3 regions of the Prevotella sp. P6B4 genome follow, and region 2 is predicted to be linked to each of the others. Evidence: riboswitches for the same ligand, from Rfam matches in the RefSeq annotation. Region 2 holds a riboswitch; each other region holds the start of a gene.
The links. Region 2 has a riboswitch for S-adenosylmethionine ahead of T491_RS0104695 (hypothetical protein). Riboswitches for the same ligand answer to the same signal wherever they lie in the genome.
Positions count from the first base shown of each region.

Region 1: it holds a riboswitch for S-adenosylmethionine, as region 2 does, so the genes downstream of both, T491_RS0111165 (hypothetical protein) here and T491_RS0104695 (hypothetical protein) in region 2, are expected to answer to the same signal.
Region 3: it holds a riboswitch for S-adenosylmethionine, as region 2 does, so the genes downstream of both, T491_RS0105415 (hypothetical protein) here and T491_RS0104695 (hypothetical protein) in region 2, are expected to answer to the same signal.

Region 1 covers NZ_JHVE01000016.1:67,930-78,776, reverse strand. Annotated here, with positions in the region: gene amrS (AmmeMemoRadiSam system radical SAM enzyme) at 1-72, opposite strand, end outside; gene amrB (AmmeMemoRadiSam system protein B) at 72-1,472, opposite strand; gene T491_RS0111180 (VapE domain-containing protein) at 1,832-3,037, shown strand; gene T491_RS0111175 (DUF6078 family protein) at 3,164-3,595, shown strand; gene T491_RS0111170 (RES domain-containing protein) at 3,732-4,940, opposite strand; SAM-I-IV-variant riboswitch at 5,118-5,228, shown strand; gene T491_RS0111165 (hypothetical protein) at 5,227-5,646, shown strand; gene T491_RS17130 (GIY-YIG nuclease family protein) at 5,727-7,409, shown strand; gene T491_RS0111155 (hypothetical protein) at 7,579-8,052, opposite strand; gene T491_RS0111150 (DUF3990 domain-containing protein) at 8,049-8,513, opposite strand; gene pheS (phenylalanine--tRNA ligase subunit alpha) at 8,655-9,713, opposite strand; gene T491_RS0111140 (DUF4348 domain-containing protein) at 9,847-10,686, shown strand; gene murB (UDP-N-acetylmuramate dehydrogenase) at 10,710-10,847, shown strand, end outside.
Region 2 covers NZ_JHVE01000005.1:57,459-68,305, forward strand. Annotated here, with positions in the region: gene T491_RS0104675 (hypothetical protein) at 1-119, opposite strand, end outside; gene T491_RS0104680 (phosphoadenosine phosphosulfate reductase family protein) at 175-2,676, opposite strand; gene T491_RS0104685 (helix-turn-helix transcriptional regulator) at 2,682-2,906, opposite strand; gene T491_RS0104690 (leucine-rich repeat domain-containing protein) at 3,136-4,611, opposite strand; gene T491_RS0104695 (hypothetical protein) at 4,761-5,018, opposite strand; SAM-I-IV-variant riboswitch at 5,017-5,130, opposite strand; gene T491_RS0104700 (hypothetical protein) at 5,255-5,470, shown strand; gene T491_RS0104705 (hypothetical protein) at 5,495-5,731, shown strand; gene T491_RS15695 (DUF1896 family protein) at 5,742-5,963, shown strand; gene T491_RS0104720 (DUF559 domain-containing protein) at 6,403-6,873, shown strand; gene T491_RS18170 (hypothetical protein) at 6,929-7,060, shown strand; tRNA gene T491_RS0104730 (tRNA-Ile) at 7,211-7,284, opposite strand; gene ribF (riboflavin biosynthesis protein RibF) at 7,418-8,359, shown strand; gene T491_RS0104740 (CPBP family intramembrane glutamic endopeptidase) at 8,356-9,114, shown strand; gene T491_RS0104745 (hypothetical protein) at 9,288-9,761, opposite strand; gene T491_RS0104750 (RNA polymerase sigma factor) at 9,751-10,269, opposite strand; gene argB (acetylglutamate kinase) at 10,329-10,847, opposite strand, start outside.
Region 3 covers NZ_JHVE01000006.1:49,851-60,697, reverse strand. Annotated here, with positions in the region: gene T491_RS0105490 (S41 family peptidase) at 1-487, opposite strand, end outside; tRNA gene T491_RS0105485 (tRNA-Asn) at 661-734, shown strand; tRNA gene T491_RS0105480 (tRNA-Ser) at 1,046-1,130, shown strand; tRNA gene T491_RS0105475 (tRNA-Ser) at 1,139-1,226, shown strand; tRNA gene T491_RS0105470 (tRNA-Phe) at 1,232-1,304, shown strand; tRNA gene T491_RS0105465 (tRNA-Tyr) at 1,316-1,397, shown strand; tRNA gene T491_RS0105460 (tRNA-Trp) at 1,402-1,474, shown strand; tRNA gene T491_RS0105455 (tRNA-His) at 1,486-1,558, shown strand; tRNA gene T491_RS0105450 (tRNA-Cys) at 1,566-1,639, shown strand; gene T491_RS0105445 (hypothetical protein) at 1,689-2,105, opposite strand; gene T491_RS0105440 (helix-turn-helix domain-containing protein) at 2,136-2,426, opposite strand; gene T491_RS0105435 (metallophosphoesterase) at 2,423-3,193, opposite strand; gene T491_RS0105430 (hypothetical protein) at 3,245-3,946, opposite strand; gene T491_RS16960 (metallophosphoesterase) at 3,981-4,610, opposite strand; gene T491_RS15770 (RNA ligase, Rnl2 family) at 4,730-5,767, opposite strand; gene T491_RS17630 (hypothetical protein) at 5,951-6,109, opposite strand; SAM-I-IV-variant riboswitch at 6,275-6,388, shown strand; gene T491_RS0105415 (hypothetical protein) at 6,386-6,643, shown strand; gene T491_RS0105410 (DEAD/DEAH box helicase family protein) at 6,714-9,920, opposite strand; gene T491_RS0105405 (DNA methyltransferase) at 9,925-10,847, opposite strand, start outside.

The DNA.
Region 1 (10,847 bases), on a different contig from region 2:
TTTGCAGTGGTGCGGACAAAGGTTGCATTCCACTCGTCCATCGTCCAATCGATGATAATATCTGCACTCCATCAGAATACTATTGCTTCGTAAACATATAATTCGGCATCGCGCCAGCCATCCCAACCAATGCCTGCCTTATCTTGTGCACAATGTCCAATGAACTCCTCTTTGGTCCAGTTAACCTCATCGGCTACCTGCGGAAGGAACGTACCGCTGCGATAACCTTTCTTGATATAGATGCCATGACGGTGCAACTCAAACTCGTCGATACTCTGTATGCGACGCTTAGGCGTGAGCACAGAAATCTCGATGTCGATATCGCCCAGTTCGTCGCTGGTTACGGGTAGAAATCGTGGGTCTTCAAATGCGGCTGCACGAGCCATCCTGGCCACAATCTCATGAAGAGCAAAATCCTCGCCAAAGTGCCCTATACAACCACGCAATCGTCCATGTTTGTGCAGCGATACAAAGGCTCCGCATTTCGAATTGAGAATGGATGAGCAGATTGGTTGCTGTGCGATGGGTTTGCCGTTAAGGGAATCTTTGATGCTTTGAAAAGCGATGCCCTTTAGCGCTTTCTTGTCATTATCAGAAAGGGTGAAGCTTTTGTTGTTTTGACGCAGAATGGCAAACGAATGATAGCCCACCACGCGACTAAGGTCTCGATTGTCGATATCGCCAGAGTTCTGATACATCAGGTGCTTAACGTTGTATCTACTATCCATCATCATCAGCAGCGTAACAATGGCAAACTCGCCGCATGCACTCGTTGCCAGATTGCGCTTGCCGCTATTTGCATTGGCTTCGATGGCGGCAATAAACTCCTCTACATCGCCTGTTTCGATGGCTTTGCCTGTTTTTGCATCCACCTCGCAGGCATCTTGGTACGATGGATAATGCGAAAAATCGCTGCTGATTACAAACAGATTCTCGTCAGTGAAATATGGTTTCAGCACATCGGCCATCCGTTTAAGCTGGTAGTAGTCGTTGGTCGAAATGATGATAGGCACTATTGGTGGAACTTCGCCCAGTCTGCGTTGCAGAAATGGCAGTTGCACCTCCAGACAATGCTCTTGCGCATGAGCCGAACAGTGATAGGTAAAAATGCTATCAGCCTTAGTCAGTTCGATAGCTGTTTCGTGGTCCACTTTTACATTGCCAAGTGGTGTGGCGTAATAGTCGGCCTCGGTGTTTACCGATGCACCATTAAGCCATTCGTGATGGCTGGGACCTAACAAGAAAATGCGTTTGTATTTTTTCTTGGCATCGATCGATATATATGCCGAAGCTGCCACATTTCCAGAGAAATAGTAGCCCGCATGGGGCACAATAAGTGCTGCCAGATTATCGTAAACCTGACTGCTGTTGTGGCGCATTAGCAGACTATCTACTTCATTCTCAAGCGCTTTCGCGTCGCCCGTATAAAAGCGGTTGGCCTGTGTGGCGGGTCTTACTATTCCTGTTATCATGTCGCAAAGATAGTAATAATCTTCATATCATCCTAATATTTTCGCCATAAAGTTTGGAACTTCCCGCTTTTTGCGTATTCAAAACAGATCAACAAAAAAGTCTGAAACCCGTATAAACACTGGGATATCGTTGGGTGAGATGTTTGCAAAACATCTCACCCAACTACTCATAAACACCTCACTCTGATTTTAACAATTACAGAATTTAGCAAAAATTTAACAGGAAAGACTTGAAACCGCTTTCTATTTTTTATACCTTTGCAACCGCAATAGCAAAAACCGTACACAAAGACATACGCGAGTATGAAAAGTGCACATAACAGAATTAATAATTGTAAACTGATATCTATATGAGTAAAATGACCGTTAACGGAGAGTCTCTCGAAGCCTCTCTGCAGAACACTCTCGCTGTAGAGTTGTTCCTTCAGGAAAACTACCAGTTCCGTCGAAACATCCTCAACGGCAAGGTAGAGTATGTGATTTTGAATCCCGAACAGGCTGATATTCAGCCAGTTTGGCGACCTCTAACTCCTGAGGCCCTGAACAGTATCGTTCGTAAGGGCAAACAGGAACAGATCACCAAGGGTAGTCCTAAAACGGATATCCTCGAGGTGATCCACTCTGATGCTACTCCCACTTATAATCCTATCTGGGAGTATTTGGATAATCTGCCCAAGTGGGACGGACAGAATCATCTGGCTAAGCTCTTTAGCCGTTTGCCTGGAATCAGTAGCGAACAGATGGATTTCTTGGTCATCTGGTGCCGTTCTACCGTTGCACATTGGCGCCAGATGGATACGCTGCATGGAAACGAGTGTGCACCTACGCTGATTGGTGCTCAGGGCTGTGGCAAGTCTACCTTCTTGGCTCGACTGCTGCCTCCTGAACTTCGCGAGTATTATCTCGACCATCTTAATCTTAGTAATAAGTTCGACAAGGAGATGGCTCTCACCAACAATCTGATAGTAAATCTTGATGAGTTGGATGCCATTCGTCCCAGTCAGCAGGCTGCTTTGAAGCAGACTTTGTCTAAGAGTAAGGTGAATGGTCGTCCCATCTATGGTTGCTCGCAGGATGATCGCCCTCGATACGCATCGTTCGTAGCTACCACCAACAATCGCCATCCTCTGTCGGATGTCACAGGTAGCCGTCGATACATCTGCATCGAGATTCCTCAGGGGCAGTATATCGATAACTCTGGCGAAATCGATTATCAGCAGTTGTATGCTCAGATTCTGTATGAGGTTGTAGATCTTAAGGCACCTTATTGGTTTAATAACGATCAGGTGGCTCGCATTCAGGAAATCAATCTGGATTATACTGACCAGAAGGATATGGCTGAGATTGTTGAGGCTTGCTTCCGTAAGCCTAAGGAGGGCGAGAAGGTGAAGTCGCTTAACAGCAAGCAGATTCTTGAGCAGATTCGTAAGGAATATCCTTCGATAAAGAGCGATCATAGCACCAAGATTCATCTGGGATACGCTATGAAAGACCTTGGTTTCAATCATACCGAGCGAGGCCATGTCAAGTTCTACGAGGTAGTTCCAACCAAGGTGGCCTGCTGAAAAAAGTGAGGTGTTGGGTGAGATGTTGAGTGAGGTGCTTGCGAAACATCTCATCCGCCTGCAGGCCCTGTGTTTATGCGGGCTGTGGATTATTTGAATGATATGTTGATATTTAATTGATAAGCTATGAGTAAGATTAATTACAATGAAGTTCCTGGCTGCTATCTGCACTGCATCAAGGCAGATTGCAAAATGGCCAATCACTGTCTGCGCCAGTTGGCGATGCAGACTATGCCTAATGATCAAATTGCCGTAAGCATTGTGAACCCTAAACTCACAAATCCTTCGGCCGAGTGTGAGTTTTATCGCAACGATGCCCTCCAGGTGTATGGCAAGGGATTTAAGAACATGCAAAAGCAGATGCTACCTGGTCAGTACGAAACATTCTCTTATCGACTTCAGGGAAAGTTTGGTCGTACAGGCTATTTCGAGCGTCGTAGGGGAGAGCGTCTCTGTTCACCTCGCGAAATCCAGGAAGTAAACGATGCTCTAAAAGAAATAGGCCTCGAGCACCTTGAGTTCGATGCCTACGAAGAGCATTACTGCTGGGACGATTAACCCTATCGAAACTCCCCATTAATACTAGCTGCAGTACGCCTCTAAGCGTACTGCAGTACTTTAGTATCCGTACTCCAGTGCGCCCGTAGCCGTACTGTAGTACTCCCTAGTCCGTACTGCAAATGTACTGTTGTAATTATTTCACTTCGTCTGTAGTTATTTCTCTAAGTTGGTTCTTCAATGTGATAGTATAAATGACTTTACTTAGTGACGTACTCTTGCCATCACAAATAAAACTCCAACCATTAAATTCTCGGATAATGTCAAGATTCACACTCTTCTCTAAAGATGATTTCGTTATTTTTTGATTCTCCTTTAATTCGGTAGGTATAAATTGGGCTAAAGCATTAAACATTTCATCGTGATGGATTTTTATAGCATGATCAAAAGGTATCTCTGAGTTAACAGTTTTATTGTCAGCATCAAGAATCTTTCCTTTCGACACATCAATACAATTCCCATCCAAGTCAAAGTAGTGGGTGATTATATTTGTTATAGATTCTTCGTTTATAAATGACGTATACCAAACGATTATTCCTTTTTCATTTATTCCTATTTTTTCGTATTTCACAGAACGCATATCTGGAGCTAATCTTCCTTTGATTACCCATTCAAGTTCAAGGTTCTTGTCTACGAATTCAGGTTTTAGTGCGATATTTATTTCTTCAGTTTCACCTGCGGCAACGCTGGGGTAAACAATTCCATCATAATAGACTTCATATTTGTTCCCAACCGAATCTATAGCATAGCCATTGGCAGAATAAATACAATTCGCTATATACGATGAGGCAAGATATTTTCCAATTCCTTCATTCGAAATCATAATATAGCCTAAACGTTTCAAATAAATTCCTAACTCACTATTAACAATATTGGGATCTGTTATTGTGAAAAGACTGTTAGGCTCTTTGTCAGTATTAATTCCCCATGCAGGTATTGTACGATATAAACGGAGATTTGAATTAGGCTTGAGTTTCCATTTGGCCATATATGCTTCATCGCCAATACTGCTATTTTTGCTTATTTCCTTGAAGTTCGTTTTCATTTGTACAGATGCATAGAAAATGGATTGTCCTTTATAGTTTGCCCTTCCCATTTTGGGCAGTCCATCTTTGTTCAGTGCTATGGGAACATAAGAAAATGTTGCAGGATTTGATAAATCTTCATTTTTCCCAATGTCATCAGCAAGCCTCCCTCTGTAAATGCACATTGATTCATTTAGAACAAGTGGAGCACTAAGGATAATTTGAATAGGATTATCTTTGTACTCTTTGTCAAACTCAATATTACTAAGAGTTTTCGAATTGCCAAGAACTCTGTCCAATAGTTCTAAATACTGTTTCATAAATGTCGTTTTAATGTATTGAGACCATTTGGGGCTCATATAAATCATATAGTATTAAATACACCTTTGGCATACTTTTCCGCAAAAATACGAATAATAGTCGAATCTGCAAAAAATGCTAATCTTTTTGTGCAAATAATTGTATATTCCAAAACTAATTTGTATTTTTGTACCCAGATATTGCATCAAGAGTGGCATAATGCCCACCAACCGGCCTAAACAGAATCGTTGGCAGCGGTGGTAAAAGGATGTGAGTGAATGTTTAATCCACTAAAGATAAACGATTATGGAAATCAAGAAAATTGAAAAGAGTGACTTTGTAATGTTCCCACGTATGCAGCATCGTGGGCTGGAGTTCAGACATGTAGAACGTGATGCGTTCAGGACTGAAATGCGCCATGTTGAGGGACATGGTGACTATTGGCTAATTTACCAGCAGTCGAAACCTCATGTTGTGGCTCACGTCCAATTACCCAAGACGGAGGCTGAGTTTGACAATATCCTTGGCTGGTGTTTGGGACAGAACCATTGGTGCGAATACATTGAGGGGGATTTCTCTTTCCTCTGTGTTATAGCAGGCTTCAATGCTGCAGAACTCACTCCTAAATACCCAGACTTTATCAGCGAACGTGTTTATGCTCTTGGTGATGCTACTCGCTGGTGGTATGAGTATGGAAAGGATGTTCTGATACAAAAGACAACATAAGGATATCAGATTATTCTTTGAAAATGGCTATGATAAGATTTTTTTCGTATATTTGCAGCATCATTTAAAAGATTCTGATTATGGCAATATTTGATTTTCTAAAATCCCACGAAGAAAAAGTAAACGAGAGAAAAGCAGAAATAGCAGCTTTGCAGCAACAAGTTGTTTCTTTACGTGACGAGGTGGCTTCTGAGGAGAAAGAAAAAGAAGAGTTAAGAAGTCAGATTGTTGAATTGAAGAATCTTGTTGTGGCTCAGAAGAATGAACTATATGATTTGCAACAGGACAAAGAAAAAACAAAGAAGCAAGTTGATAGCCTTCATGAAAGATATGAAAAGTTGCATGCTTTGTTAACGAGATCAACCAGAAAATTAAATTGTATGGAATCTTCTGATGAATTCTTGTTATTTGACGTTGGATCTCCATATTTGGTTGCGTTGGATGAAGTAGATTTTGAAGAATTGTGTAAATATCACAATCTTAGAGAAGAAAATCATTCTTATTATGATAAGAAGAAGCAAAGAGAGGATGAATTACATGCCATAGAGCTGAAAATTGAAGATGCAAACAAAGAACTAACCAATCTTCGAGAGGAATTGGTAAAACAGCGTGATATTAATTATGCCTATGAAATAAACAATATTAAAGAACAAACTAGTGAATATATTCATGAATTGAATGACATAAAAGCAGATATTAATAGTTATCTGAAAAATCATAAAGACAAGATTCGCTTAGAGGTAATACATGAAATATACCAAAGAGCAAATCTTTGTGAAGATGAGGCTTTGAGAAATTTGCGAGAAACTATTGACGGTGTTAATATTGACCAGATACAACTTGCTTTGGATTTAAAGAAAATGTTATTGAAACCTCCATATAAAGTTAATCCACAGGAATGGACTTTTGCTGAAATATATTTGTGTAATTTGTTAAATGAATTTGCACAACTCAATATTGTTAAAATCATAAAAGAAATGAAAAACTCAGATTGGGATACGATTAAAGTCAAAATAGGTTCTCTTGTTAATATTTTAGAATTGCGTATGATTGGAACGGGATTTCGAATAGATCCATCATATGGAAAGAATCTATTTAATTATATGGAAGCAAAGTATTTATATATACAAAAGCAACAGATTGAACGAGAAAAGGAGCGAGAAGAACGTGAGGCACAACGTGAATATGAGCGTGCTATAAAAAAGGCTCTAAAAGATGAAGAAAAGGCACAAGAGGCTCTTGAAAAGAAGAAGAGAGAAATGGCTGAAGCGCAGACTCAGGAAAAGATACAGAAATTGCAGGAACAGATAAAGGGACTGGAGAATGCTCTTGTTGAAGCTCGTGAACTAAGAGAGAGAGCAATGAGTATGGCACAACAAACTAAGATAGGCTATGTTTATGTTATCTCTAATATAGGTTCTTTTGGAAAAGATGTCTATAAGATTGGAATGACTCGTCGATTAGACCCGATGGAGCGTATTATGGAATTAAGTAACGCTAGCGTTCCATTCCCATTTGACGTACACACCTTTATATATAGTGAGGATGCACCAGCATTGGAGGCAGACTTACATAGAAGATTCGATGCCAAGAAGGTTAACTCTATAAACTATCGCAAAGAATATTTCAATGTGACGTTAGATGAAATAAAAGCGGCATTGAGAGAGAAAGGAGTTGATGCAAACTTTGTAGACGAACCTGATGCATTCCAATACAGAGAAAGCCTTATGAAAAATCGCAATAATCTTCTCTCTCCACAATAATAGTGAAAAGTCTATATATTAGTAGATGTCCTAAGTTGGGTGAAGTTGATTGGAATTTTTATCTTCTTTATTCTAAGGTATTAGAAATTCATCCTCAACTTGAGGGCGAATTGTCAGTGATAAGCAGCCTGCATCAGTAAGAAGATACCCTTTACTTATGCTTTATTCCTTACATAAACCCGCCGGCATAGTAGCTGCGGGCGATATATGGTGAGGGTTCGTAATAGGCGCTGGTGTTGTAATTGTCGATAACTTCGCAGATGGGATTGTTGTAAACGCGAAGAATGGCGTCAGCATAGTCTTCGTCTGACAGCATGGTGTTAAGAATCAGACGCTTATAAACTTTTCCCATTTGAGTAGCAGTGGGAATGCTTGGACAGAGTTCTGCATCTACTTGAGTAACGTCGAAATTGCCTGGCTGTAATCCGTATTCGTCAATCCAATCGGAAGCAACTGCTAATGGATTCTCAGAATGTAAAACATCTGCAAGAGATAGTTTCTTAGCAAGTTCGTCGTGCCCCATCATATTTGCAACATATTTGTTGGGCTGTTTCAGTTGGCGAGCTGTCCTCTCAATCATATAGCAGACGAAATAAAGATCGTCTGTGCTGATTTGGTCTTCAGGAAAGAATACGTTTGTCATAGGCTGAAACTATCTTTAAAAGAAATGGATTCTAATGACTTTTGAGTACAGAAAACAATCTGGTGAGTGGGGTATTTGAACTTTGCCAAAACCCAGAAGGCTTCTCTTGTAATTTTACCTTCCATAAAATCCTCAACATAATCCCATATCTGATCGTCGGCCATAGGGCCTTCTACAATGTCATAGTCGTGCTTGATTCCTCGACGGCATGCAATTACGAAATCAAGCCATTCGTCAGTCATTACAGGGAATGAGAGAATTTTTAAGTCTTCAGCGGGCTGATAATCAAATATTGATACATAACTATTACCATGTTTGGACAGAGCCCACTTTTTGGCTTGCCTCTCAATGTTGGTGCAATAGAATCCAAAGCCAAAGTCTTTATAAAACCCTGATACAATGATTTGTGGATTGTTCACAATCACATTGCTACCATGATAAATCGTAATGCTATCTGCCATTGTAATTATTTGTTTTTGCAAAGATAGTGTTTTTTTGTGTGAACTTCAAAAAGAAACGAGTTTTTTTTGTAAAAAAAGCTCATTTAACGATAAAGCCTCACCGATTGGTGAGGCTTTAATATAGTTATTAAGGTGTAAACCTTAGTTTGCTGATTCGAATTCTTCGAGGAAGCGGGTGTCGTTCTCAGAGAACATACGGAGGTCGGAAACACGGTATTTGAGGTTGGTGATACGCTCAACACCCATACCGAAGGCGTAACCTGTATATTCCTTAGAGTCGATGCCGCAGAGCTCGAGCACGTTAGGATCAACCATACCGCAACCCAGAATCTCTACCCAACCAGTATGCTTACAGAAGCCGCAGCCCTCGCCACCACAGATGAAGCAAGAGATATCCATCTCGGCACTGGGCTCTGTGAATGGGAAGTAAGATGGGCGCAGACGGATCTTGGTGTCGGCACCAAACATCTCCTTAGCGAACGAAAGCAGCACCTGCTTCAGATCGGTAAATGATACGTTCTTGTCGATATACAGTCCCTCAACCTGATGGAAGAAGCAGTGTGCACGGGCGGTGATGGCCTCGTTACGATATACGCGACCTGGACAGATGACACGGATAGGAGCGGTAAGCTTGCCGTTCTCGTCGTGCATGTGCTCCATGACGCGAGCCTGAACACTTGATGTGTGCGAACGCAACAGGATATTCTTGGTGACATCGTTGGGATGCTGCGATACGAAGAAAGTATCCTGCATATCGCGTGCGGGGTGATCGGCAGCGAAGTTCATCTTGGTGAAGATATGGTTATCGTCCTCAACCTCAGGACCATCGGCGAGCACAAAGCCCATGCGCGAGAAAATATCGATAATCTCGTTGGTAACGATTGTCAGCGGATGGCGGGTACCCAACTCAATGGGGTAGGGGGTGCGGGTCAGGTCGAGTGTTTCGTCACTCGACTCCTGAGTCTCACACTCTTCGCGCAGCTGATTGATGCGCTCGGTAGCCAGTGTTTTCAGTTCGTTAATCTTCATACCAACCGTCTTCTTCTGGTCGGCGGCAACCTCGCGGAAGTCGTTCATCAGGGCAGTAATTTCGCCCTTCTTGCTCAGATATTTCAGTCGGAGCTGCTCAACTTCCTCAGCGTTTTTAGCGCTCAAATTCTGTACTTCTTTCAGAAGTTCGTCTATCTTATCAAGTATCATAAACTATTAAAATTGCAATTTTGCGTGCAAAGGTACAAAAAAAATGAGAAAAAGGATGAAGAATTGAGAATATTTTGTACCTTTGCCGAAATTTTGAGAGAAATTAGAAAGATTAGGGTACTACATTAAGTAGATGAAAAGGTTTTTTATCGCGATTTTCGCAACGGTGCTGATGATGTTCTCATGCACAGGGAACAAAGCCAATCAGACGGAAGGAGTGCCAGCCGACAGTGTGGCTGACTCTACTGACACCACGGATGTTGACTCGATGGAGTTGCTGATTACAGAGACTCCGATGCCAAGGGCTGCTGATGCCATGTTTGACGATTTCTTGTTTAACTTCTTGGCCAATAAGAAGTTACAAAAAGAGCGTGTGGTGTTTCCACTCCGTGTGACTGAGGGAGATAAGATCACCAGAATCGAAAAGGACGACTGGAAAATGGAGCACTTGTTTATGCGTCAGGGGTATTACACCTTATTATTTAATGACGATAAGCAGATGCAGCTGATGAAGGATACCGCCGTGAACGAGGCCATCGTGGAGAAGATCCTGCTGGCTAAGAAGCAAATCAAGAATTATATCTTCCAGCGTATCAAAGGGGCATGGCTGTTGCGTGAAATCAAGGTGACGCCCATGCAGGGTGATGCCAATGCCTCGTTCCTGGCTTTCTACCAGCGTTTTGTGACTGATAGCGCCTTCCAGGTGAAGAGCCTGAGCGAGACCGTTGACTTTGTAGGACCTGATCCTGATGATGATTTCAATATGATGGAGGGTGTGATTACACCTGAGACGTGGGAGGCTTTTGCACCCACGCTACCACAGAAAACACTCTATAATATCATCTATGGTAAGCCGCAGACTGAGGGTAATCAGAAGATATACCTGTTGAGAGGTGTGGCCAACGGATTTGAAATGGAGTTGCGCTTCAAGAAAGTGGGCGGCAGATGGCTGCTCAAGAAAATGATGACGTAGGAGTGAATAGTGATTAGTGAATAGTGAAGAGAGAAAACAATTATAGTCTGAAACAGCATAACACATTTGGCATAGAGGCTAAGTGTGCACAGTTTGTGGAGTACAGCTCTGAGGCTGAGGCCAAGGAGGTGGCTGAATGGCTCCGCACTTCGCGCGTACCT
Region 2 (10,847 bases):
ATTGTTTCCAGTTTTTCCTCATATGAAAACTTATTCCCAATGATTATTCCTTCTTCTATACCTTTGATAATCGAAAGTAGGAATAGGGGTTTAGCATTGGAGGGGATTCCAAATGCCAAACCTCTATTGATAGAGAGTATACTGTTTTTATAATATGAGGTCTTTAGGTTCATCTTAAAGAAGGGATTCTAAACAAGAGATGGAATTAAGGTCCTCACGAAGAGTGATACTATCAAGGCCCATCGCCAATTCTGCAATAAGAACGCGATTGTTGGCAGAGTTCAGAGACTTCAAGGTGTTGTTGAAAACCTGTTTACTGATACCAAGGACACGGAAAGGCCCGCTTGTACATTCATCATTATAAAAGTCTGAGACTCTCAACGAATGAACACCTTTCTTTTCTGCATACTTGTATAAACTGTAAGCTAAACCTTCTTTTGTTATTTCTTCATATCCACCTCTTACTTTGTTTTTTCCATCAGCTTGCATACTCATATTCAATGTATCGCCAATAGGGGAATAATCAAAGGTTTGGATAAGAGCCGCTACCGCATTAGGAATTGTCTTTCCTCTTGATGAATAACCTTGTTCGTTAATCATACCCTCCAATATCTTTCGATTATATTCTTGACCTATCTTAATATTGTTAGCAAACCAGTCAATAACAAATGAATTGTAGGATAGGTTAGTTAAAATTAACTCCCATGTCAAGTTCGTGTTGTCAATATATATTTGTTGAAGTAATTCGCCAAAACGTGTCAGATTCCTCTTGGCATCAACAATCTCGGCATCTTTCAACCACTCCGTGAATCCTGACTCTTGAGCAGGGCCCAGTGAATTGCTTTTCCAAAAATACTCAGGGTCTACAAGAAATTCATGCAGCCACTCTTCATGGAATCCAAAGGTCTTATAACCTCGAATTTTTGTTTCTTCATTGTTGTTCATATTTCTTATCATTCTTACACAATCAGCTGATATACAACCTAAATCATGTGAGTTTAGGCATTTGTGACAATGGATACATTTGGTTTTGTCAATATAGACGTTAGGAACAATGGATAATGCTCCTGTGGGGCAGTCCACTTCGCATACTTCACAATGTACACAGTATGCACTTTTATATATAACACGCCTTAGCAGAAAACTCAACTGGGTAGAAGGGTTCTCTACAACAAAAGCAAATTGGTTCTTTTCTTTCTCATGTTTGAGATGAAAATCATAAACGTTGCCGTCAAAACGCAATGAGCCTTTATCTACGTTGTCTTTTTGTTCAATGGTATATTCGCACAGTGCTGGCAGCCATTCATAAACTGGATGAAGTGAATTTTTAACAATAGCCGTAAAGGTGTTGTTGGCATCAGAGAAGGAGACTACAGTCTTTACCAAATCCGTATTTCCTATCGCTTTGATCTTCCAGCGCCTTTCCTTAATAAATTCATCAATCTTACCAATCTTACTATCCTTGGACCATTCAACAAGCCTATCTGTGAATGGTTTAAGTTCTTTGCCATATCGCTTTGATGCAATCATGTCATCCCACGCCGTGGAGAACGGACATATCAGACATCCTACGCGTGCTTTTCCGTAGCGATAGGCTTCGTTGATTGGGAGGTTGTATTTAAAGATATACAGGAAAATTTCAACTGCGTTCCAGTTGATTATTGGGTGAGCGTTTGTGATAGTCGTGTGTTTACCTTTGCCAACACGCATATATGCACCTCGTTTAACGCTTTCTTCTGCTCTTACGCCGTCGAAAGTAAGTACTTTGGCCTGTTTGTTGGTGCCATCCAGCTTCAACCCTCTATATAGTGGTGCTGTTTTCATAATAGAACAACACCATCTATGGGTATCGCTTGGCGTACCTATCTTGTCCCAATAGTTCAAAACGCTTTCGTGGTTGCGGGCCACGGAAAATTTTAAATCGGGATATAGCTCCCTATAATGGTTTTGTACGTCCTCATAAAGACTGAGGGAAGGAGGTAATTCATAGCCGGTATCGCTATAAATTACTTCGAAATCTGTGCTTGGGATGGCACGTGTACAGAGATCCAGAACAACCTGACTATCCTTGCCACCAGAGAAGGATGCAAGGAATTTGTCAATTTTGGTGGTCTGGTATATTTTACGACCTTGTTCTTTGGCTTTGTCAAGAGGTACAATCTCAAAAGAGTCGCAGTCTTCCTTGACAATCGCCATTTTCGTCTTAGACTTTTTCTCTGCTCTTGCAGCCAAGGCCTCATAGTCGAGCTGATTGGAAGCAACGTTTTGCACGCTTTTACGTGCTCCTGCATATTGACTGTATGTCTCGTGGATGAATTCTATGGCTTCACTTTCCAAAAGGAACATATACTCTTTGCAGTTTTCCAGCATCTTCTTCACATTGACGGGTTTTAATTTCAATGTTTCCATTCCTTGCTGGAATTCTACAGTTGCATCGTCATAGATATTTGCTCCCTTAGTTTCGAAAACCATCTCACCACGATACCAGTACTGTTTGTTGATAGCCCATAGCAGCGGCTCCTCACTATGAGGATATTCCCACCCAAGCTCATTCAACCTTAATAAATCAAGTTCTTCCCAGAACACAGGACGTGGAGAAGTACCAAGTGTACCTTCCACTATACGGGAGTGCAAAAGCACCCCACCAGTCTCTTTGTCCCAGGTTATTTTATACATACTTCTTATTCATTTTTATCAAGTTCTTCAAATCTGACGAGATCCTTAAGGTCTACGTCAAGCAATTTTGTTATCTTCATCAGCATCTCCAAAGGAGGTTGAGATGAATTAGTACACCATTTGGATACGGTTGTGGGCGAACATCCCAACTCTTTGGATAACCAAAGGTTGGATTTCTTTTTCTCTGCCAGTATCACTTTTAAGCGATTGAGATCTTTGTTTGCAGCCATATCTTCTTTTATATTGTCGCAACAAAGATACAAACTTTATTCTAAATGAGAGGCTAAAAAGGGTAATAATTTGAGAAATTTAATGAAAAATATTCATTTACTCGCTAAATACGTGTCAAAACAATAAAGCCTCACCATCTTCTCAGACAACGAGGCCCATTTGAGGTTTCAAATAGTCGACCAAACTTGTTGTAACCAACCTCGGCGGGATGCGCCTATATTTGTTTTTCTAATTGCCTGATATTATTGAAAGCCGAATAGTGGTGTTACACTCTGTTTCTAATACAATTTCCGAGGAACCTTCAAACGATTCTTCCACGAACCAATCTGTCTTAAGTTTCTCTAAATCGAAGAAAGGAGGTAGTTTAACCTCGCGAAGAAACGGGTTATACACAAATACATTCCGAGTTATGCTTTTAATTATATCAGGTACTACATATATCTTATCTTTTTTTTGAGGAGGATAGAAGATTAAATCCCCATCACTTGTAAACACAACTCCATCAACAGTAACATAGTCCTCATTATCCTCTAAATTAATTTCTTGCAGGTTCTTTGTTCGAGGAATTGAATGGCCAAGTTCTCCAGAAAATGATCCGCGAATACTCAATTTCTTAAGTTTCTGGCATTCATAAAACATTGGTAACACATGTATCAAACAAAAGCTGATCTCTTTGATGTCATTATTACCATTAAAAGCACCATCTATTCTATAGAAACAATGCTCATATCTTATGCTTTTGATGTTGCGGCAACCAGAAAAACATCGTGGGGCAAGAAGAACTTTATCTAAATTCAATTCTGATTTATTTAATGCAGCTGGAACACAAATTATTTTGTCCAAATGAGAATGTGAATATCCGTCGCAATCGGAATCTATTGCGGGGACGTCCTTCTCATAAAGTATTCCATGGCGAGAATAATAGAAATGGTTTTCTGAATGCACTCCTATCCACTCGAGACTTGCACAGTTCTCAAAAGCAAAATCCTGAATTCGTACAACCGAAGCGGGAATGACAATTTCTTCAATATATGGATTATGCTTAAATGCTCTTTCTGCAATAACAGTTGTTCCTTCTGGAATTTCATATTTTTCGATTTTCAAAGCAGGAGGGAATGCGATGAGAATCCTTTTATCTGATGAAAAAAGAACACCGTCGCATACCACAAAATATTGAGATCCATTAGGGAATTTGAATGATTTTAACGAGTTGCAACCGACGAATGAGTCTGGAGAAATCTTTTCCAATGTACTGGGTAAACTAACATTACTAAGTATTTCCCATTTACAGAAAGATTCTTGATTTATCATTTTCGACCCTTCTGAAACAACTAAAGACGAAGTAGTGGTATTGGTATCGCTCTTCAAATACCACCAGTTGACATATTTAAGATCATTTGGTAGAATAATAGACCTTAGTCCTCTTATCTCATCCAGTTCATTGAGATTAAAATTTTCTGGATATACTTCTGAGAGATCTAAATCTATAGTTCTCCATCGTCCTACATCGGGTAAATATTCGAAGGCACCATAATCTTCATTTAGGACTTCTGTTGAAGAATATCCATTTAAAAAACGAATATCGTCTTCTCCTATTTGACCAGCTAACTTAAGTGATACATGCTCATAGAATTCTTCCTGTGGGAATTTATATCTCAGAGTATCTTTTTCTTTTAAAACTATTGTCAACTGTAAATTGTTCATCTTCGTCTTTGTTTTAGGTTATTCAATACACAAAGATAATCAAAATAAAGTAGATATGAGTAAATAATGTCAATATTTAATAGTTTTTACACAAAAAATGGTAAAAATCAGGGCCTGTCAAGAGCAGACGACAAGGTCCCGTGTGGTATTTAGTCTATAGCAATCAACAGATTGCGATTAATATCATACTTGACTGGCTTAGCAAAATTGATGGTGTGTCTGTCGCTGATTGCGGACACATCGATGCCACGATTCTTAAATTCATCAATAAGTGCCTTGTCGTGATAGGCTCGCATACTTGACCATGCACGGCTTTGCACCAATGCGTTGAACTCATTAACTAACTCTGGAATTTGCATGTCTGCGAATTGCAGGGCATACTTTGTGTAATAAATGTGCTGTTGCATAACTTTTTGTTTTTGAAGTGAATACTAATCTTCCGCATCGTACTGACCACCGTGGCTAAGCTAAAGCTCGGTTGGCGAGTCACCCTTTCGGGTACTGCTCTTGATGCTTCGGGTGCAAAGGTACGCAAATGTTCTGAAACGACCAAATTTTATAGTCAAATGATTATCTTTGATTATTTTGTTAACGTTAACAGAATTGTTGTACCTATCTCCATAATTCTTTGTATATTTGCAACATGGAGAAAGAGCATACCATCACAGAAGAGCAGAAGCAGCTACTTCAGCAGACGAAGTTAGAGAACGGCACGAACGCTTGGGATTGGGTGCTTTCGCAAAGGGAGGAAGACCAATACTGGGCGATCGCTGGGATACTATCGTGTATGAAGAAGGGCTACAACCTCAATGTTCTGACGATTTGTTGGGAAGCTCGTGACATTCGATATTCAAAGTAACTAATTAACATAAGCTTTATAACAATGGAAAAAATGACACTCGAAAACAGATTTTACAATCCAAGCGAACTCGCTCGGATGTTGTATGATGAGAAAATCACAGGTTTGGATTATGTAACACATCAGTCCGAAGAGCAAACACGTGACTTCAAGGAGTACTGCGCTCGACGTGCAGTTCCTGAGAACGAAGAGTCTTCAGGGAACTATCTGAACCACCTTCTGCGTGAAGAGGAGAGAAGTCATACAGAAGGCTTAGATTGATTATTAACACGTGAAAAAGGAGGTTTATATGGCAAAAGTAGATTTCAACTATTATGCGCTTTATCTGAAAAAGTATCTTGTTGATAACGATGATCCAAGGGCCAATGATGCCGAATTTATCAATGACCGTGCCGATTTGGCTGGCCAAGAGTATGAGAATAACCGACTTAGTGGCCTTGAAGTATTCCAGGCAGAGGAACTGGCCATGGAAGTACTGATGTCAGGTTTATAGTAGGGCAGGTTATTCCTGGGTATTTTTATAGAGTGTCTTTCTAATGAAGAATGGCACTCTTTTTTGATGGCTATATCCTTGATAGTCGAATAAATAGCGTTCCATAGCGGGTAGCCTGCAATGGACTGCTATGTCCATATATACATTATTATATATTAGCGATACGGTTGTATCGAACTTGATAGAAGGGAGAGTTGATTCCAACTCATGCAGGGCAAATGTCATCTGACCTAAATTTCTATGCAAAGGTACGAGCGACCGTCTTATGTGCAAGGCCAAGCCTGTGGTTTGCTTCGAAAATCTCCACACCTGCGGGTAGTATTTTCGATCAAAGTCTTGCGCTAAAGCCTGTCTTTCCTCGTCCTTTCTGCAACGAAATTTTGGTTAGATGCCCTTTACCCCCTGTGGCGGGTGGGGGATAAATTTTAGTTTTTGAGCGATGGAAAGTATATACAGAAATTTGACTGCATGCGATAAAATGCATGAAAAGAAACAGAAAGTCTGCCGAACAAAGAGTGAGCGGGCCGCATATAAACTCCTGCCTGATAGTATGAAAGCAAGGGTGGAATGCAATCCTCCTATTGCTTTCAAGGATTGCAAGACAGCTTTCTTCCCAGATTTATTCTTCAGAGAGGAGAAGATTTGTGTTGAAATTGATGGCGAATACCATCGTAGGCGTTTACAAAAAGACATGTTACGCGATGAGGTTTTTGCAAAACATGGGTTCGTAACTATCCGTATTAATAATTGCGATACCTATATCAATGTGTCTTTTTGGGAAAGGCTGGTGGAGGGAATGGATAAGATAAATAATAGAACCGCATCGGTAAATGCTTTTATCGATGAATTACGTAAAATGATAGACGATGAGATTAAACACTGGATAATAATTGATGATGAATGCGAATAATGGTTGAAAGAATTAGTAACAAATAAAAAATAAACTTATGACATTTATTATTTTAATGATGATTATTGTCGCGCTCTTTGATGATCATGATAAGAAGCCAAAGCATAAAAAGAAGTCTCGTAGGAACAAAAAGGATAAATCATGGCTTGACAATGCCTGGTTCCATGATCATGGTCAGCATATTTAATTGTGATTAATATTTCATGAGAATTCACGAAATTTTCATTCATTTCAGAATGCTGAAACGACCCAGTTTGGACTTGAAAAGGTCACCTGAAGGTCACCATGAAAGAAAAAGAGAGTCACGAAATTCTCGTAACTCTCTGATTTTCAGGGGTGGACCAGCCTGGGCTTGAACCAGGGACCTCCAGATTATGAGTCTGTTGCTCTAACCAACTGAGCTACAAGTCCGATGCTTTGCCTAAAAAGCGGTTGCAAAGGTACGTGAATTTCTTTAAATATCCAAATTTTTAAGAGGAAATAACTAAAAATCATTGATTTGTAAAGCTAAATTGGGGATTTTTGAGTAACTTTGCGGCCAATTATGAAGATAATAAACGATATAGATAGCATTCAGATACCTTGTGAATGCACTGCTACCATCGGTGTGTTCGATGGCGTGCATCGCGGTCATCAGCACTTGATTACGCTGATGATGGCCGAAGCCAGGCGGAAAGGTACAGCTTCGATGGTGATTACCTTTGATCGCCAGCCACGCGAGGTGTTTGATGCTACGTATCAGCCGCAGGTTTTATCGACACTCGACGAGAAGCGTGCGTATGTCAGTCAGTTGGATGTTGATTATCTGGTGGTGCTGCCTTTTACACGTGCGTTGGCCTCCCTGACGGCTCAGGAGTTCATGCAGCAGGTATTGCGTGAGAAGCTCAACGTGACAACATTGGTAACGGGCTATGACAACCGTTTCGGCAAGAATCGCACAGAGGGATTCGATGACTATGTAGTGTATGGTCGTGAATTAGGCATGGAGGTGCTACGAGGCGATGCCGAGATGATGACTGATGGTAGCTGTGCTGTCAGTTCTTCTGTGATCAGGCAACTGCTGACAGAGGGTAAAGTAGAGCAGATGCCAGCCTGTATGGGGCGCTACTATCAGCTGTCGGGAACGGTGATGCCGGGTGAGCATATCGGCAGTACACTTGGATTCCCAACGGCAAATCTGGAACCGGGAAATCCTCATAAACTGATTCCTGCATCAGGGGTTTATGCCGTATGGGCCAGTATTGGTGACGCTCCGAAGAAGGCTGCTATGATGAATATTGGTACCAGACCTACTTTTAAAGGACACCATACCACCCTTGAGGTGAATATTTTTAATTTCGAGGGTGATATCTACGGGCAGACGGTGACCATTGATTTTGTGGCCCGGCTGCGCGAGGAGCGCCGTTTCGATTCGCCTGAGGCGCTGGTCAAACAGTTGGAAGAAGACAAAAAGCAAGTAGAACAGATATTAAACCAGACAAAATGAAGAATGCAATAATCTATACGATAATTTTTGCCTCAATACAGTTTGTGATGGGAGGCATAGTGATGGGGGTGTTTAAGCTGATAGGACTTGATCCGATAGGATCGGTGAGTCTCATCACAGGTAGCATCCTGTCCAGCATATTGGCGTTTGCATTGTTTATAATATATAAGTGGGCGGAGGTTAGTCCGCATTGGCTGCGCACTCGTCCTTGGACGGTACTGCTGTGGACTGTGGTGGCATCGTTAGGTGCACTCACGCCATCGATATGGTTGCAGGAGATGCTGCCTGAGTTGCCAAATGTAGCCGAAAAGGGTTTGGAGAGCATAATGGGCAATCGCTTAGGATATGTAGTGATAGGGCTGCTTGCACCATTGGTAGAGGAACTGGTTTTTCGTGGAGCTATATTGCGCAGTTTGTTGCGCTGGCATCATAATCATTGGGTGGCTATTGCCATATCTGCTCTGCTGTTTGCTCTAACTCACGTAAATCCTGCACAGATGCCGCATGCATTCTTGATAGGTATGTTGCTGGGCTGGATGTACTATCGCACAGATAGTATCATACCTGGGGTGGTGTATCACTGGGCTAACAATTCGGTAGCCTATGTGATGTACAACATATCGATAGCATTATACGGTACGGGTGATCCTACGCTCGAAGATATGTTCGGCTCAAGTGTATTGTTGTCTGTAGGATTTTCGTTGCTGATAATGCTGCCGGCGATATATCAGCTTAACCTCAGAATGAAAAAGTAACCCCAAGCGTATAGCATTGAAGAAGGCTGCAGCCCCATTGTAGTGGGAGTGCAGCCTGAACTTCAGCGTTAGTATTTCCTGAAAATTTGAGAGAAATGAACGAAGCTTCACAGCTTCTTCTTCCTAATTGTTTTACTTGTTTTTATTATAAAGAAAGCATAGAAAAAAATATCTTATTCAACGAGGGTGGTTCGCTCCGTATTTCCAACCTTAATCGTGTCGGTGATGTTCTCGGCCTGGATGGTACCAAGTGAGTTAACGGAGTCTGTTACCTGCTGCTGATGGAATTTGGCATAAGCCTCTTTGGGGTCGTCCCATCCACGGTCCCAAGGTGCCTGAGCGGCATTGCCTAAGGTCAGGATGATGGCTACGACTGCGGCAGCACGGAATAACGGCATGAGGCGTGAGGTAAAAGTGATAATCTTTGCCTTAGGCTGCTCAATGCCCACCTTCTCAAGTATACGGGTGTCAAAGTCATCGCCCAGTGTCTCCTTCTCCTGCTGGAGAGTAAACAGCGCTTTGTACTGCTGCAGGCAGGCAGGAACATCATCCTGACTGAAGAATGTGCGCAGTATAGACTCTTCTTGGAGTGTGGTCTCACACTGCCAATAGCGTTCCAATAACTGTTCGATGTACTTATAGTCCATATTTCTCTGATTCTATATATTTCTGTCGGATGGCTTGTCGAGCTCGGAAGATGTTGACTTTCACCTGTTCTTCGCTGATGGCCATTATCGACGCAATTTCTTTATAACTCTTGCCTTCGAAGTCGCGTAGTTGCATAACGCTCCGCTGTTTCTCTGGCAGCTCATTGATGAGGCGGCGTATCAACTCAACGCGGTCGCGCTGCATTGCCTGCTCCTCAGGGTTGGAGGCGTAGCTGCTGTCAGGCGAATCATGCTCGCCTTCTTCCAGACTTTGGTTCTGGTTTTCCAACTTTCGCATTCTGTCGAGCGACAGATTGCGGCAGATAGTAAGACAAAAGGATTCTATTGATTCGATGTTCTCCCATTGCTCTCTGCGGTTCCAGACCTTAATCATCGTGTCTTGTACTACATCCTCTGCCTCTGCAGGGTTGAGGGTGATGCGGAGGGCAAGCCTGTAAAGCTCGTTCTTCAGCGGCAAGATGTCGTTTTGAAAACTGATCTTTTTCATCCTCTTCTTTTTATATGACGATTAACCTGGGGCAAAAGTTACAAGTAAAACGGAAAAATTTATAAAATTGTTGTGCCGCTTGTTCCATCAATGGCTGTAGCGAGGGTGATAATCACACGATTAACACCTGCATCGATAGCGCTAAGCGCATTTTCAATCTTAGGCAACATACCGCCACTGATGGTACCGTCGGTCTTATACTTCTCGAAGGCGGCACGTGTGATAGTTGGTATCACAGAGTTGTCGTCATCGGGATTACTAAGCACGCCTTTCTTCTCGAAGCTGAAGATCAGGGTGACATCGTAATATGGGGCTAATGCCTTGGCCGTCTCGCTGGCGATTGTGTCGGCATTGGTGTTCAGGATGTGTCCTTGCCCATCGTGAGTCAGCGGTGCCATAACAGGCGTAATGCCTGTCTCGATGAGCTTGTTCAGCATCTCGCCGTCGGCCTTGTCTACATCGCCTACAAAACCAAAGTCGATACCGTCTTTGATGGGACGTTTATGACTGCGTATCACATTGATGTCAGCTCCCGTCAGGCCAAGGGCATTTACACCATTGGCTTGCAAGCGTGCCAC
Region 3 (10,847 bases), on a different contig from region 2:
CCTTCAGCACGAAAGTAGTACCTGGTTCACCACGCAGATGGCTGCTCACGTAGCCTACTTCCTTGGATGTCATCATCGAGTCGTCGATGCTCAGTATGACATCACCCTTTCTCAGACCAGCCTCAGCCGCTGGCATATTCTCGTAGGGCTCATCGATCACCACGCGGTCCAGTTTCTGATGCTTGCGCACAATGGCACCAATACCAGCATACTTACCAGTCAGCATCTGGCGCAGGTTCTTGGTTTCATCCTGCGCGTAATACTCTGTATAAGGATCCAGACTACGAAGCATGGCATTAATAGCTGTACCTACCGTCTCCTTTGGATTCAGCGTATCAACATACAACAGATCTAGGTTCTTATAGACATGGTTCAGTATATCCAACTGCTTCCCCACCTCAAAATTGTGGTCGTTAGGCTTCTGGGCCATCGTGGCGGTGGCCGATAGTGCCATCGCACAGAGAGCTATCATTATCTGCTTCTTCATCATCATCAATATTTATTGTTTTTATGGGTGCAAAATTAAATGATTCTTGCCGAAAAACATACATTTTTGTAGGAAAAATGAAAAAAATTAAGGTTTATAGTCATTTTTTTCCAAAAAAGTTTGGTAGTTTCAAAAAATCCTCGTACTTTTGCACCCGCTTAACAGCAATACCTGCTTCAGTAGCTCAGTTGGTTAGAGCACCTGACTGTTAATCAGGGGGTCGTTGGTTCAAGCCCATCCTGAAGCGCCTTAGAAAGAGTCCTGTAGGTCAACGACTTACGGGATTTTTCTTTTTTATACATTTCAAAATTGTAGCCAATTTGTAGCCAATTCTGTTTTGTTGTAGCCAATTCGTGTTTCTCCTTTGCAGAATTAACAATCCAAGATCCTGCAAAGAATAATAATTGCGAACCGTTGTCAAGTTCTAACGTTGACAAGTTGAAAATCATTAGGGTATTTCAACTGTCAACAACCTTTTTTGATGATTTCTTGCAAAATAATTCTTGCTACGCAGAAAGGCTGCATAGGGCTATTGTACCTTTGCACCCGAAATCCAACGGAAGTATGGGTGAGCGGTCGATACCAGCACATTGCTAACGTGCCGAGCCGCAAGGCTCCGAAGGTTCGAATCCTTCTGCTTCCGCACAAATTGGAGGTTTGGCAGAGTTGGTCTATTGCACTAGTCTTGAAAACTAGAGGGCGGTCAAACGTCCCAAGGGTTCGAATCCCTTAGCCTCCTCTGATGGAACTTTGGCAGACTTGGTGTATGCGCAGGACTGAAAATCCTGAGAACGTGGTTCGACTCCACGAGGTTCCACAAGAATATAATGAGGTGTTCTCCAGCGGCAACGAGAGCAGACTGTAAATCTGCCGCCATTCGGCTTCGTGGGTTCGAGTCCCGCCACCTCAACGATGGGAGCATAGTTCAGTTGGTAGAATGTCGGTCTCCAAAACCGAAGGTCGGAGGTTCGAGCCCTTCTGCTTCTGCTAAATAAATGGAGTTTGTAGCTCAGTAGGTAGAGCACCAGATTGTGGCTCTGGTGGTCACAGGTTCGAAACCTGTCAAACTCCCTACAATGTGAGGATGCCCGAGTGGTTTAAGGGGGCGGTCTGCAAAACCGTCATTCATCGGTTCGAATCTGATTCCTCACTCAATATTAAAGACTCCGATTTCCCCAAACAGGAAACCGGAGTCCTTCCTTTATCCATAGTTCAGAATGGCTGTTAGCCTTTTCTTAACTCTCGCAAGTACTCTGCCCATCTGCTGAAGTTCAGGTTTCCCCTCTGTCTTTTCTAACATCTTTACTGCCTTCGTGATAAGTTTGAAATCATCAGCTGTCAGAGGCAGTTCAGTGATAGAGTAGTCAGGATCAGCGTACCTGTAGTACTTCTGATCGTAAACCTCTATGGGCGCATTGTATCCGAGTTTGTCAGAACGCATAATCTGAATATCGTTCTGAACTGTTCTAAGAGAGATCCCTTTGCGAATCCCTTCCATATCGTACAGCGCATCAGATACTTCATCAACCAGGTCCTCTATCGTCCATCTTCTGTACCTGTTGCGCAGGCTTCTGTCTATTATCTTGTAACGCAATAATGCGTTTTTGTTTACTGGCATGTTTGTATTTATAATCTAAAGAGTCCATAATCAATTTTTATCGCTATTAAATGGTTCATAATGAAAACTGTGCAGAAAACAATCTACATCTTTCTGCGTATACCAATACTTGTCGCCCTCCCTTGAAAAGCCAAGGTAGCCGTTATCTCTCAACTTCTTGAGATATTTATCCTTAACTCCCAATAATTCCATGACTTCCTTATTGTTGTATATCCTCAAAGGATTTGGAACTATCATTTCTAGAGTCTTTTTCTGTTCAGTTAGGGTCTGCAGAATTTCTTCCAAGATTTCCCTTTCGCTTTGCTTCTTGTTATTGTTCATTCTATTACAATTGTTTTGTTTGGTTCAAATCCGTTTGTCAGATGTTCATTGTAGTATATATATCCCATCTGGTTACATATTATTTTTGTATTGCCTATCATGGTGTCAATGTTGGTATGCGAGTGCCCATAAATCCAGGCATCAATGCGACTGTCGGCAATATAGTTTCCCAGTTCTGTAGCAAAGGCTCCGTTTAGAACGGAACCCATGTGCTGGGCTGCCACCACTGATAATGTCGGAAGATGATGTGTAACCACAACGATATGCTTGGCGGTACTCTCCTTTACTGCTTGTTTCAAGAAAGTCAGGCATTTCTCATGCTCCAGATTGAAATCATCAGGTGTGAAGCGTCTGCCATCATACATTATCTGGCGGAAGTCGTTCATGCCACGCTGAACATGGAACATATCCTGCTCTGGTATTCTCGACCACAGCGTAGTCAGAATGAAGTCCGTATCGTCTATGCGCACCACCTTATTATAATAATAGCCCACATTCTCACGTATCATCCATTGCCAACTGTCGCCACGTGCTGTTACGTCGCCATTGCTGTAGAACTCGTGATTACCAGGTACTAATAGCACTTGCTGGAAGTTCTTTGATGCCCAGTTCCAAAATCGCTTCTGAGGGGCAATGATGTCCCGCAGGTAGAACGTGTCACCTGCGAGCACCAGAACATCGCCCACAACTTCAAACTCATTCGCTTTTATATACCGCGAATTGTCATATAACTCCATATGGAGATCACTCATGTATTGTATTCTCATTGCTCTTAAATATACGTTGTTCATATCAAATCAGTTAATTATTCGTATGGCCTAACAGGCATAAAATACGAGTCGGATAGAATCCTCTGAGCACCATTCATCAGTCAAAAACTCATGGATGAGGGCGATGCCTGCAGCAAATTCCTTCAACCAGATGATTTCGTTCAGTTCTTCCCCCAAGTAATACTCCAGCATTTCTCCCTGGTCAATGTAGTCGTCCTCGTCTTCCTGCTGCTTCTTTTTAGTTTCAATCTTTTTCCCATTGACAGCCGCAAGAATCGTATCGAGTTTCTCTGAGATGCCATAAGAGAGTTGTTTGGAGTGCTCCGTCAGTATAGCCGACTTACATTTCTCCAACTGCTCATCCAAATATGACTGCAGTTCTGTCAAGTAGCACCACGACTTGCCCCATCGCCAGTCTCCGCCAAATACGCCGACATCCTTCTTCGAATCTATTCTTTCCTGAACCTTGTCAAACATCTCTTTCAACTCAGGGCTCAAGTCGTTTGGAAAGCCCCTGTCATTGAATGGCGCATCGTGACCAACCAACAGGTCTCGAACGCATCCTTGGCGTACAAGAGTAAACATACACCCCATCTTCACTCCGCCAATCTCTATGGGGTGATTATCGTCGGGAGAGGGGCCTTCGCCAAAATATCTCCATTCTTTATAATCGAGGGGCACAATTCCTTCAAGCAAATGCCACTGATCCTTTTTCTTGAATTCGATAAAAATACTGCTATAAGTTCCCATATTGTTTGTTTTTTGTTAATTCATTACCATTTGTTTACCTCACTTCACTACGATAGTTGTTCTGTGCATACTCCATGAAGGTGTTGCAATCGTACTGCTTAATCTTCTCTATGGCTACGTTATAGATATCCTCCAATGTCAGGAAGTGCAGATTGGCGAGAGAGCCGTCTATACCAACATCAAAGCGTAGGTCTATCGACAGTGCATTATAGTCGTCAAGTTTGCCGTGACTATGCCCATGCAGCATTATAGATCCTCGAGGTTTCTGGTTCCATGTCACCATCGGGTAGTGGCGCATCACCACGCATAGATCCTCTCTTAGGAACGGTGCCACAGAAGGCTTGAAGCGCATCTCCTTAATCTGATAGACCTCTTTGAAATAGTTCTTGTACGCTCGAATCGAACCATCGTGGTTTCCCTCAATCAGAAACTTCTGCCCAGGCAGTTTCTCCAACAGATGGCGGGCATTCTCACTCTTCAGGAATGTCAAATCACCCAGAATATATACAGTATCACGCTTGTCAACCGTGCTCTTCCAAAGGTCAAGCAACCATTCGTCGTGTGCCACGATATCCACCGTATCCGAAAACGGGCGCTTAGGTGAATGCTTCAATATGTTCGAATGGCCGAAATGCAAGTCGGCCGTAAAATAAATCTTATTCATTGTTCTATTCTTTTGAATTTTCTACCTATAAGTAGGGATAAATATGAAATGTTACATTGCAGAAGAGAATAGATCTCTCTTTATGTCTCCCCCAGCCTTTAACCGGGAGAGACGAATTACTATTCCATGATATAAGCCTGGCTCATATAGACCTGCTTCACAAGGGCAGTACAGAATTTGTTGAGTTCCTTGTTCAATAGTTTCTGCTCGCTCTTTTCAAGTGCAGTATACAAGTTGCCATGCTCCTTGAGGAAGTCTTCGAGCACATCCTTGGAGAACAACCCCATCACCTTGCCAAAGTCCTTAGGGAAATGCACCTCACCGATATGGCTCACCACGTTTGCCAGACGGTTCTCAGTGACGTAGGTTTCACCCTCGACAATCAGGGCCTTCAATTCATCACTATAAGGCACTGGCTCGACAAAGAGCTTGGTACGGCGCTTGGCGCTCTTCCGCTCTGCGAACCGTTCGTTCTTACTCTTGATAAGCACTCGAGAGCCGTTCCTTAGATACATTGGAGTGACAGGACGGATAACGATACCCTCGCAGATGTTGTCCTCGATAGCAGGAAGTTCAAGCCACTCGGCAATCTTGCTTTGGAAAGCGTTAGGCTGCTTCAGGCACTCGGCCAAAGTCCCTCTGAAGAGAGTCTTGGCATAAAAGAAACCACAGGTCTCAAAGATCTCGTTAACCTCATCAACAGGGAGGAACCTTCCACCCTCCTCAGTGAAGAGGTAGATGTCGAAGCCATAAAACTCATGGTCAGGAGTATAACAGACACCTCTTTGGATGAGGCCGACTTTCTGTCTTGCTTTGACCCCATCATGAGGATACAGACCACCGAACATCTCACCAAACACAGAGATATGAGTCACCTCGGGATACTTTGCCTTGATGCCACCGAATAGCTTCAGCACTCTGTCCCTGTATCTTTCGAGCAACTCAGGGTAGTCATAGAACTGCTCGCCCTCCTCCAGCACCGACGTACGCTTGGCAAACCTTAAGGTCTCACCATCGCAAAGGAAGCTGGTGTTGGCACCATGCACCTTCTCCTGCACCACATATTCCAAATCCTGTGGCATCTCTGCCACTACGTGCTCCATGAACTCACGGCTAAAGGAGTTTTCGATAGAGCTGTACTTCTTGAATTCTAACATTGTTCTTTTCTTTTTGTGCGCATCGCTGCGCGGTTAATACTGTTGTTGTTTAGGTTGTGCCCACTAGCTAAGGAGTGGAGAAGTACGGATAATGGACACACAGATAACGAAAAACCGTTGGAAAGTTTGGTAAGCTCTTTCCAACGGTCTCGTTATCTCTTATACTCTGAAGTTCGGCTGCATCTATGCCGTCCGGTCAGATTCTCTATTTGATGATGTTCGTTGGAAAGTGTTCGTGTACCAGTCACGTGCTGCAATACTCATCGAGTCGTTCGTATGAACATAGCAGAAGCCTCCAAAGCTCTCTTTGCCCTGAAGTGGTAACAGTGTTGATATGTTCATTCTTTGTTGCAGCATTGCTCTTTGTTTACATAAATTTGAAAAACGGCGGCAAAATTATACATATTTTCACAAACCGCCAAACTTTTTCGTATCTTTTTTGCATTTTCAGTCAATTTCACCCAAGAAAGAATTGGCTATTTTGCTGAATTTTTGTATTTTTGCACCCGAAAGCATCAAGAGCAGTCATCTTCGGATGGACTCGCCAACCGAGCAAAACGTAGCCACGGTGGTCAGTACGATGCGGAAGCAATAGTATTCACTTCAAAACAAAACGTTATGCAACAGCACATTTATTACACGAAGTATGCACTGCAATTCGCAGACATGCAGATTCCCGAGTTAGTCACAGTTTTCAACGCCCAGGTTGGTAATCATGGATGGTCCAGTATGCGAGCCTATCACGACCAAGCGCTCCTTGACGAGTTCAAGCGGCGCGGCATCGACACCGCAGCCGTAGCAGGCAGAAAGACCATATCGTTTGCCCATCCTGTCAGGTATGATCTACCCAACAACAAATTGGTAGTCATCAACTGACCCTATACAAACGTCGCCTTTGCAGTCTGCTCTTGCAAGGGCGGCGATTGTACATAAAATACTCATCCTATCACGCCGACTTAATCATCTCCATCATATCGTCCACATAACCATCGTTTAGTTGAAATAACACATGGTTCTCATGGAACTTCTCTAATTGACCTTTACCCCAGAAGTCCACCTGGCGATAGTCCGTGTTGCTGATGATAAAGCTGTTCAGGGCAATGCTGTCATCACCCAACGTCGGCTCGATAACATCCTTCAGATACTTGTACAGTTGTATCTTCTCGTCTTCCATTCCATGCAGATGACTGATGCCTTTGGGGTCAATGAAGTTCACATACTGTTTCCTGTCTTCACGAATCCAAAGGATGAAGTCTGGATAGAAACCAGCATTCTCGAAGAAGCCGATACCTTTGCGGCTGACGTTTCGCAGCAGATATATTTCTCGTCCTTCGCCATGCTGCTGATAATAACGCTGAAGGTCATTGATAAACTTTCGTTCGCCCTTATTCACAGCCACAGGATAGATTTCCACCACCTCATTTTCACCTGGCTTGTAATGCTCGTTCAGGTACATCATTGGGTTAAACAGATGCTGGGCGAAGTACAGAGCCTCGAAGTTCTCGTTCTCAATACGACGCAAGCCATTCAGCGTACCCTCGCGCACTTCCTTCTCAATACCCTGTAAAGCCTTTATCCAATTGTCCTGCGTCTTGCTGACAGCAATCTCATATTCCCTGATGAAGTTGGGATCTTCCTTCGTCAACACCTCGATATGCTGATGCTTCGATTCCTCCTTGCCTCGCTTCATCTTATAGGATTTGTCGATGAAGGCTTTCAGCAAACTTACGGCAATCTCTTGCCATTCAGCCACGTCGCGTCCATAATCGCTACTGAACTGCATCGAGCGTTCTGGCACCCATAACTTGTACCATTGACGGTCAGACAAGATCTCGCGCATCTCCTCCTGATGAATCTCCATATTATACCACGAACGTTCGTTCTTGAAGTCCACCATCTCGAAGAATACCTCTGTCCAATTCAGCAAGTCCAACTGCCAGTCTCTCAACCAATCTTCATGTTTCTCGGCTGTGCCGCTATCTTTTTCTCCACTTATTCTCTTTTTAACTTGAATCTTTGGATACCAGTCAAGCGTGACACGGACAGTCTTGCGATAATCCAGCAGACTCCTGATAGGCACTTCTTTCTTGAAGTTATAGTCCTTGTCTACTCTCAGTATCTTCAAGCCCTCTGGTAGCGTCTGTATCGTAGGAATCGTCAGTTCTACGATCTCGCTGTCGTTCTGTGGCAGACCTTCATCCTCCAAATAGGCCTTGAACTGGTCCATATAGTTGGAGCGCACACCAAAGATGTTCAGCGTTTCCATCACCTTTAAGTCTTTAGGTATCATGCTATCGTGAGGTTTAATGCTGCTATCAAGGGCCGTGCTTCGTTTCAACGACATCTTATAGCCTTTCAGACGCACACCACGTCCAAACATCTGGATAATCTGCGAGCCCTCGCTTTTACCAAAGTTCATCAGGCCCATCAGCGACACACGCCAACAACTCCAACCCTCAGTAAACTTCTTCGAACCAATAAGCATGTTAACAGTTGAGGTTTTCTCTGTTATTTCAGCAAACAGCGACCTATTGGTAAAGGGCTTCTCAAAAACATCAAACGCTTCAGTAGCTCTACACATATCAGACACCTTTTTCGTATCGCCCACAAAGATGAGTCCAAAATAGTCTGCCGTACCTACGCGCAATCCTATCTCTCCATCCAGCCCTTTCAAAACATCCACATGAAGCGTTGCCTCGATGCTGGCATTGAACACCTCCTTCAGAATACCCTGATAGATTTTTTCTGCCTTAGCTGCATCAATATTGTATTCGTAGTCTTTCTTCAGTCGTTTAAATGCCTTACTGAAGATGGCATTGCCGTTCTTATCCGTCAGCGAGGTGGTTCCATTTAGGATATTGATGATATGCTGCTTATAGTCGTTCTTCTGCTTCAAGAAATCATTCAAGAACAGCAGAATCATCACCACGTCTGATACTTGATGACCATTCCACACATTACCTGCACTTGATGCGCTGACGCTACCACCAACAAACACACCAAGCGGATTGTCTATCAGAAAGTCACGTTCTATGCGATGGTCACTCTTAAATACGATTTTCTGTTCATACAAGCAGAGCAGATAGGCCGTCAGATACTCTGCTAACATGTGTTGCTCCTGCCATTCTCGCATATTCATGATGCGATAATCCTTACCATAGCCATCGTTATAGAAGTAGCGATAGCTATAGTCGAAGAGCGTTGCCTTGCCGTATATCTGCAAGAACTCCTTCTTGTCCTTGTTACCCAATGCACCTATGGCCTGTCCAAAGGTGGCTGAGTATTCAAATGAGAAACCATTCTCAGTCAGTTTATTACGATATCTCATCCAGTCATCACCGCTTGAACCTTTATGCGCTTCATCAACAAGAACTAAATTGTTCCCCTCAAAGCAATCAACTGCCACTTTTTTGTCGCCATTAACATCTCCTAATTTGAAGATATCAATCACCTGAACAGTTTGCTTTTTGAACATACCACCCATACCTTCTTTCGAGAAGTATTCAGCTGACATGTTCGACTTCTGCAACTGCTCCAAGTGTTGTCGGCTCAGTTCTTCATTGGGCGTCAGCAGGATAATGTTGTTGATATCGTTCAACTTACCTGCCTTTTGTGCGTAGTAGAGATACTGCTTGATGTGAACTTGCATCATCAGCGTCTTACCTGCACCAGTAGCACACCAGAAGGCCAGTTTGTTTAGGTCATCTTCTGTAAAGTCAGGCACGCCTTCCCATACACCTTCCCTTTGCAGGAAGTTCGTCATCAGGAATGTGTTTAGGTCAGCAACCAATGCTTGTTTATTGCGAAAATACCTATCCAAATAGATCTCTGTAAACAGCAGACTCAGATACTGGAAATACTTCCATACAATCTTGTCACGACGTTTCTCATTAATCTCGTTGGTCAGCTTCACAATATGGTGGTCATACTCCAGCAAGTCATCTGTTGTCACCTCGCCATTATGCATATGGTCGCGCATGGCATAATAGATACGTGAAATACCATTTTCATCCACACCTTCGTAGATGGGGTCTTTCATGTCCTCTGATAGTGCTGTCAGACTTTTAGCACCCAATAGGTGCAGCACATAGTTGAACGTCACCAGCGCATATTGTAGCTTGCCGTTGTCTGTTCGTTGTCTTCCTCTTGGCATAGTCTTACTCCTCTTCAAACATACGTTTCATCAGTTCCTGCTCTATCAGTCGAACCTTCCAATGCTCCTCGTCGCTCTTAAGGTTTGGCAGGGTGTTGTCGCCATTCACGTAAATCACGTCAAACTCACGGTCGAGTGTCGAGTAATCCTGCTTGCGGAAGAAATCGTTCAGGTCATCGTTCTTTATCACATCCTGATTGCGCCAGATGACCAGAGCATGTTCCTTCTCAATATGCGTCGTTCCTTCCACCACACAGATGTTATCATCCTTATGCCAATGGATGCTGTCAACGTGCAGACCTATCAAGTAGTTGAAGGTATCCACCAAATCCACAGGTGTATCTACCAACTCATTGTCGCGAGTAGTCTTGATGGTATAATCGAAGGGACGTACAAAATCCTTGGTGTTGATAAGGCTATCACGCGTCTCTGTGTCGAGCATATAGCGCAGCACATAGCTCTCATTATCTGGCTTTCCAAATCCATCGTTCACCTCTAAGTTGTTTAGCGTATCTTCATACTGCTCTAGACGGATGTATTTGAAGCATCCTCCCCCACGATATGTACACGAATTTGATATACCAGATTTTTCTCCATTAAGAACATATTTCAACCTAGGATATGCAATCTTTGAGATATGATCTCCCATATCTATTCCAATAAACTTTCTCTGTAATTTGAGAGCTACTGCAGCAGTCGTTCCAGAACCAAGAAAACAATCAATAATATAATCGTCTTTTTCACTTAAACTGTCGATTACTCTTTTTAATACGCCTTCTGAGTTTTCTGTTTTGAACCCCCATTTATTAGCATAACCTTTTATGTCAAGCCAGTTAGTATCGGCCATTGTTTCAGTTCTTGGAGGTATCCAATATTTTATACTTCCAATTTTATCACCATCCCTTTTTACAAATTCCAAAGACTTTC